Regions from separate parts of the Anoxybacillus sp. MB8 genome, predicted to be linked through region 1. Evidence: riboswitches for the same ligand, from Rfam matches in the RefSeq annotation. Region 1 holds a riboswitch; each other region holds the start of a gene.
The links. A riboswitch is a leader RNA that binds a small molecule or an ion and turns the genes downstream of it on or off. The one in region 1 is predicted to bind S-adenosylmethionine.
Positions count from the first base shown of each region.

Region 1 (2,268 bases):
GTAACAATTACAGTTACTCCTGCAGTAGGGAGTTCAATAGCAAAATTAAGCAATTCAAAATCAAAAATTGCTCCACTTGATACGATTGTCCGAGGAAATAAAGAAACAAAAACGGTTCAGAGTATGTATGGTACAGTGACGATGACAGTTACGTACGATCGAAATCTAACGACTAAGACTTCTACTATTACGGGGATTTATTCTTTAGAAAACACTGATTCTTACTTAAAATTAGTTGATAAATGGTATACCTCTAGTGTTGCACAAGCTGACTACTATGACTCCTTTCATAAAGTGTACGTAACGATTAAAATTACAAAAGAAGAATGTAATTAAAGGATCCGTTTGTCATGTAACTATGTATGCCTACAATTGGAAAGTTTAACTTCATTTTTTGAACTGAAGAGGCTGATCTAAAACGCTAATGCGTTTTGGGTAAGCCTCTCACACTGTTTACATAACAAAAGCAGAGGGTTGTTCGTAGCCCGACATCCTAGGAGTAGCGATTCCTCAATGATATATATATTCAGTTCACTTAATCATGACGGGAAATAGTTGAAAAAATTTTTATTGACACCGTCCTTCTTTCGATGATATAATCACTTTCGTAGTTTAAAAATGTCCTTGAATGCATTAAAACGTTAACTGAATAAAGCGTTTAAAAGCGCTCTTATCAAGAGAGGTGGAGGGATGTGCCCGATGAAACCCGGCAACCGTCAGCGCTGCTGAAATGGTGCCAATTCACACAAAGCGTTTGCTTTGAGAGATAAGAGACAGAATGGACGATAACGCCTTTCTGTTCTCTTGAACAGAAAGGCTTTTTTCATGGAAGGAAGGTGACAGCGACGTGATTACTTTATCAAATGTAACGAAAGTATACAAAGCAGCAAGCGGAAATGTGACTGCGGTCGATCATGTAAACTTGCATATTGCAGAAGGAGAAATTTTCGGCATCATCGGTTATAGCGGAGCGGGAAAAAGTTCGCTCATTCGATTGTTAAATGGACTAGAAAAGCCGACAAGCGGTGAAGTCATTGTCGATGGAAAAGATATGGGGAAAATTAGTGGGAAACAATTACGACAAGCTCGTCAGCAAATCGGGATGATTTTCCAACATTTCAACTTACTTTGGTCGCGAACGGTGTGTGAAAATATTGCTTTCCCGTTAGAAATTGCGGGTGTGCCGAAAGAGGAACGGATGAAGCGTGTCGATGAGCTCATTCAACTCGTCGGCTTGCAAGGAAGAGAAAATGCATACCCGTCGCAATTGAGCGGAGGGCAAAAACAGCGCGTCGGCATTGCGCGTGCGTTAGCGAACAACCCGAAAGTGTTGCTATGTGATGAAGCGACGTCAGCGCTTGACCCACAAACGACGGACTCCATTTTAGATTTGCTCGTCGATATTAATAAACGTCTCGATTTAACGATCGTGTTAATTACACACGAAATGCATGTCATTCGTAAAATTTGCGATCGCGTAGCGGTCATGGAAAACGGAAAAATTGTTGAAATGGGCGAAGTGCTTCATGTATTCCGTAAGCCACAGCAACCGATTACGAAACGATTTGTCCAACAAGTGACGGAGCCGGAGGAAACGAAAGAAGCGATGTTGCATCTTCTTGAACGATATCCAAACGGCAAAGTTGTTCAACTTACATTCGTCGGCGAAGCGGCTGAGCAACCGCTCATCACGCAACTTATTCGCCATTTTGATTTAAACGTGAATATTTTACAAGGCAAAATTTCACAAACGCATCATGGCTCATATGGAGTGTTGTTCATTCATTTAGACGGTGCGAATGAAGAAGTTGAGCGAGCGCTCGCTTTTATTCGCCAGCAAGAAGTGGAAGCGGAGGTGTTGGCGAATGTGGAATGAACTATTCCCGAACGTCGTTTGGGATAAAATATGGGCGGCGACGATGGAAACATTGTATATGACAGCTATCTCTGTTATAGCAACATTTGTGCTTGGCATTTTACTTGGTTTATTGCTGTTTTTAACGTCTAAGGGAAACATATGGGAAAATCGTCTCGTTAACGGTGCCATTGCGTCGTTCGTCAACATTTTCCGCTCGATTCCGTTTATTATTTTAATTATTTTGCTTATTCCGTTTACAAAACTTGTCGTTGGCACGATTCTTGGAGCAAACGCTGCGTTGCCAGCACTCATTATCGGTGCCGCACCGTTTTATGCGCGCATGGTGGAAATTGCGCTTCGTGAAATCGATAAAGGTGTCATTGAAGCAGCAAAAGCGATGGGTGCGACGA
Region 1 is NZ_RXXX01000014.1:22,994-25,261, forward strand. It holds gene EKC99_RS06895 (hypothetical protein) at 1-336, shown strand, start outside; SAM riboswitch class I at 668-773, shown strand; gene EKC99_RS06900 (methionine ABC transporter ATP-binding protein) at 848-1,876, shown strand; gene EKC99_RS06905 (methionine ABC transporter permease) at 1,866-2,268, shown strand, end outside.

Region 2 (2,268 bases), on a different contig from region 1:
GCTTTCATTAATCCTTTAAACGCCGAATCGCTAAACGATTGATCACCGAGTCCGACGTCTGACAACATAATGCCTACTTTTATTCGCTCTTTCGGTTGAAAAGAACTCGTTTGCGAACACCCTGCGGCAAGCAATAAAACGAATGCCATCATGAGTGGAATCATTTTTTTCATCAAATTTCCTCATCTCCTTATTTTTCGATCAAATCCCGCTTCATTTATTATATCGACATGTTTCGACATTTTGTTTACTTTTTATATATAAAGATTTTGTAAAGTTGTTCGTATGCCAACAATCGACTATAATGGAAGCACAACGAATTTATGCCGAGGTGATTCATATGTCAAAAGAAAGTTCGTTTGATATTGTGTCGAAAGTCGATTTGTCAGAAGTGACGAACGCCATCAACATCGCGTTAAAAGAAATTCAAAACCGCTACGACTTTAAAGGAAGCAAAAGCGACATTTCACTTGAAAAAGATGAGCTCATTCTCATTTCTGACGATGAGTTTAAACTTGAACAGCTGAAAGATGTGCTTATCGGCAAACTCATTAAACGCGGCGTGCCGACAAAAAACATTCAATACGGAAAAGTAGAGGCTGCATCTGGCGGAACGGTGCGCCAACGTGCGAAACTCGTCCAAGGCATCGACAAAGACAATGCGAAAAAAATTAACACAATCATTAAAAATACAGGTTTAAAAGTAAAAAGTCAAATTCAAGAAGACCAAATTCGCGTCAGCGGCAAAAGTAAAGACGATTTACAAAAAGTAATCGCCGCCATTCGCGAAGCAGATTTACCGATTGACGTTCAATTCGTCAACTACCGTTAAGAAGGCACTCGGCCTTCTTTTTCTTTTCTCAAATAAAATAGTTGAATATTTCTAAAAAATCAGTTACATTTATGAGTAACTTCATACAACATCTTATCGAGAGAAGGGGAGGGACTGGCCCGATGAACCTTCAGCAACCTGACGATCGTCAAGGTGCTAAGTCCAGACAAGCGATTCGCTTGGAAGATAAGAAGGAGCGCGTCAAGTCTTCTTCTTATGGAGAGGACTTTTTTACTTTAAACAAAGAAACGGAGGAATGGACGTGGGATTGTTAGATGATTTAAAAGAACGCATCGTCATCGCGGATGGAGCGATGGGAACGTTATTATATGCGCACGGCATCGATCGTTGTTTTGAAGAATTAAACGTCACAAAGCCTGAAGAAATTGTCCATATTCATGAGGCGTATATTGAATCAGGCGCAGAAGTCATTCAAACGAACACATACGGCGCCAACTACGTAAAACTAGCACGTTACGGGCTGCAAGATGACGTAAAAAAAATAAACGAAGCGGCGGTCGAACTGGCGAAACGAGCGGCAAAAGGGCGCGCCTACGTGCTCGGTACGATCGGAGGACTACGGAGCACGAACAAAAGCACGATTTCGCTTGAAGAAGTGAAACGAACATTTCGTGAACAGCTGTATGTGTTGTTAAACGAAGGTGTCGATGGGCTTTTGCTTGAAACATATTACGATTTCGAAGAATTGCAAACCGTTCTTTCCATCGCTCGCAAAGAAACGACGTTGCCGATCATCGCCCACGTCACGTTGCATGATATTGGCGTCCTGCAACACGGGATGCCGCTTGCTGAAGCGCTGATCGAATTAGAACGACTTGGGGCCGATGTCGTCGGCTTAAACTGCCATCTCGGCCCATATCATATGTTGCGCTCACTAGAAGAAGTACCGATTCCTACACGCGCTTTTTTATCGGTATATCCGAACGCGAGCTTGCCGCAATATCGCGACGGTCGCTTCATTTACGAAACGAGCGAACAATATTTTGAAGAAACGGCGCGCGCCTTTCGTGAACAAGGAGTTCGGCTCATCGGCGGCTGTTGCGGTACGACGCCAAAACATATTGCCGCCATTGCTCGCGCCCTTTCCGATCGTACGCCTGTATATAAAAAAGAAGTCAAACAGCGCCATCCGATCGTCGTCCAAGAAGAAAAACAAACGACAGCCCCTTCTCTTGCCGACATCGCTCGCACGCGACGGTCGATTATCGTCGAGCTCGATCCACCGAAAAAGCTCGGCTTAACGACATTTTTAGAAGGCGCAAAAGCGTTAAAAGAAGCGAACATTGATGCCTTAACGCTTGCCGACAACTCGCTTGCGACACCGCGCATTAGCAACGTCGCTGTCGGCACGATCGTCAAACAACAACTCGGCATGCGTCCGCTCATTCATATTACATGCCGCGATCGAAACTTAA
Region 2 is NZ_RXXX01000005.1:52,681-54,948, forward strand. It holds gene EKC99_RS03350 (BMP family lipoprotein) at 1-173, opposite strand, end outside; gene EKC99_RS03355 (YajQ family cyclic di-GMP-binding protein) at 341-832, shown strand; SAM riboswitch class I at 923-1,025, shown strand; gene EKC99_RS03360 (bifunctional homocysteine S-methyltransferase/methylenetetrahydrofolate reductase) at 1,095-2,268, shown strand, end outside.
Region 2: it holds a riboswitch for S-adenosylmethionine, as region 1 does, so the genes downstream of both, EKC99_RS03360 (bifunctional homocysteine S-methyltransferase/methylenetetrahydrofolate reductase) here and EKC99_RS06900 (methionine ABC transporter ATP-binding protein) in region 1, are expected to answer to the same signal.

Region 3 (2,268 bases), on a different contig from region 1:
TTAACGTCACGATCGCATCCCATACGTCTTTGATATTTTTTAATTCTAAATATTCAGTCTTATGAGGCAATGCTTGTTGGTTTAAAATCGTAATATGTGTATCGTGCCATTGTACAGATTTCATTGTCTTCCTCCTAGCTGTTCACATGTACCGTTTGTTGCACAAGTCGTTTGATCGCATGAATCGGCAATTGTTCACGCTGTACGATCAGCTCGCGTCCGAGGCGAAGCGCGTGACGTTTCACATCAAGTCGGCGCTCAAGCGGCAATTCGTCAACGTCTGCGACATGCGCTAAACCGATTGTTCGGCGAATGACTTCACAGCCAGCAAATCCAATCGCTTCTGTGAGGGCATCGCGAAGCACGTCATGAAGCACGCCAGAAACGGTCGCGTACGGTTCATTGCTTTCACGCCAAAGTTCAGAAAATGTGCGAACAAACACGTCCCACGTTTTTTCGATATGATGAAAGAGCGGTTTGCGGTCACGTTCATCGCGAGCGAGGGCGTTTAACAGCAAATTAGCGAAAAATTGCCCGAGATCAAAGCCGATTGGACCGTAAAATGCAAATTCTGGGTCGATCACTTTCGTTTCATCGTCACTTGCGAAAATGCTTCCTGTATGTAAATCGCCATGAAGCAAGACGTCCGCTTTCGTTAAAAAGCGCCGTTTCAATTTTGCGGTTTCGCGTTTTAATGCGTCATCTTGCCAAAGCTGCTCGACATCTGCGCGAAGTTCGGCTTCAAAGTTGTTTGTGTCATGGTCAAAAAACGGGTCGGTCAATACGAGATCTTCTGTAATTTTACAAAGTTCAGGATTTGTAAATTGCTGTGCGAGCTTCTTTTTTTGTTGTTGGTTCATGCCGAAATCGGACGTGTAAAACGCTGTTTTCGCGATAAATTCGCCGATATGTTCAGAAATGTTCGGAAATGTTTTTCCTTCGATGAACCCACGACGAGCAATTTGTAAATGCGATAAATCTTCCATCACTGTAATCGCTAAAGACTCATCAGAATAGTATACTTTCGGAACGTATTGAGGGACGTAGCTTGCGAAAGTGCGCAACGCTTGGCTTTCAATCGTCGCCCGTTTTAACGTGAGCGGCCAGCTTTCGCCGACGACTTTCGCATACGGTAACGCTTGTTTGATGATGATGCTGTCGTTTGTGCGCTCGTTGACGATACGAAACACGAGATTTAAGTTGCCATCGCCAATTTCTTTGCATGAAAGAAGCGCATCTTTTCCAAAAAGCCCCAACCGAACAGCAAGGGCGATCGCTTTTTGTTCTGTTAACGGTTCGTACATACAAATTCCTCCCTTGACATAAATAAAAAACCTCTTTCGCTGAACGAAAGAGGTTTGAAGTTTGCTTCGCACCTCTTATCTCTCAGCCTACTGCTGCAAGAATTAGCACCGTGCGTCATCGCCGGTTGCCGGGCTTCATCGGGCTCGTCCCTCCACCTGCTCTTGATAAGAGTGTTTATCGTTATTTGAATGTTTTTAACAGTGAAAAAGTTTCGTGAATTCGCTTGATTCGAATCATACATCGGTTCATGCTCGTTTGTCAATCCTTTTTTTCAAAAATTTTATACACGTCTGGGCGACGATCAGCAAAAATCGGGATGCGTCCGCGCACATGTTGCACTTCGTTTATGTCAATATTCGCCATAATGACCGTTTCTTGTTCGTCCCCTTCAGCGAGCACGTTTCCCCATGGATCGATGATCATCGAATGACCAGCAAATGTGTTGTTCGGGTCTTTTCCTGCGCGGTTGCAAGCGACGACGTAACATTGGTTTTCAATCGCTCTCGCCATTAATAACGTACGCCAATGATGAAGGCGAGCAAGCGGCCACTCCGCGACGACAAATAGCACTTCGGCTCCGTGAAGCGCATGAGTGCGAATCCATTCTGGAAAACGAATGTCATAACAAATGACGCCTGCGCACGTCGTGTGAGCGAGTTGAAAAACGTGTAACGTCTCCCCAGCTTGTAAATACATATGTTCATCCATCAATTTGAACAAATGAAGTTTACTATATTCGCTAACGACATGGCCGTTTCGGTCGACGACATACATCGTATTCGTCATTTGTTTGTCTGTTTTTTTCGCTACCGATCCGCCGACAATATGCACATCGTACGTGCGCGCAAGCGAGGAAAGAAACGTTTTTGTATCTTCGCCGTTTTCGTCGGCGATGTCTGTTAATCTCGTTAAATCGTATCCTGTCGTCCATAGTTCTGGCAATACGACGACGTCGACGTCACG
Region 3 is NZ_RXXX01000002.1:133,572-135,839, reverse strand. It holds gene mtnA (S-methyl-5-thioribose-1-phosphate isomerase) at 1-124, opposite strand, end outside; gene mtnK (S-methyl-5-thioribose kinase) at 135-1,304, opposite strand; SAM riboswitch class I at 1,377-1,476, opposite strand; gene EKC99_RS01670 (carbon-nitrogen family hydrolase) at 1,564-2,268, opposite strand, start outside.
Region 3: it holds a riboswitch for S-adenosylmethionine, as region 1 does, so the genes downstream of both, mtnK (S-methyl-5-thioribose kinase) here and EKC99_RS06900 (methionine ABC transporter ATP-binding protein) in region 1, are expected to answer to the same signal.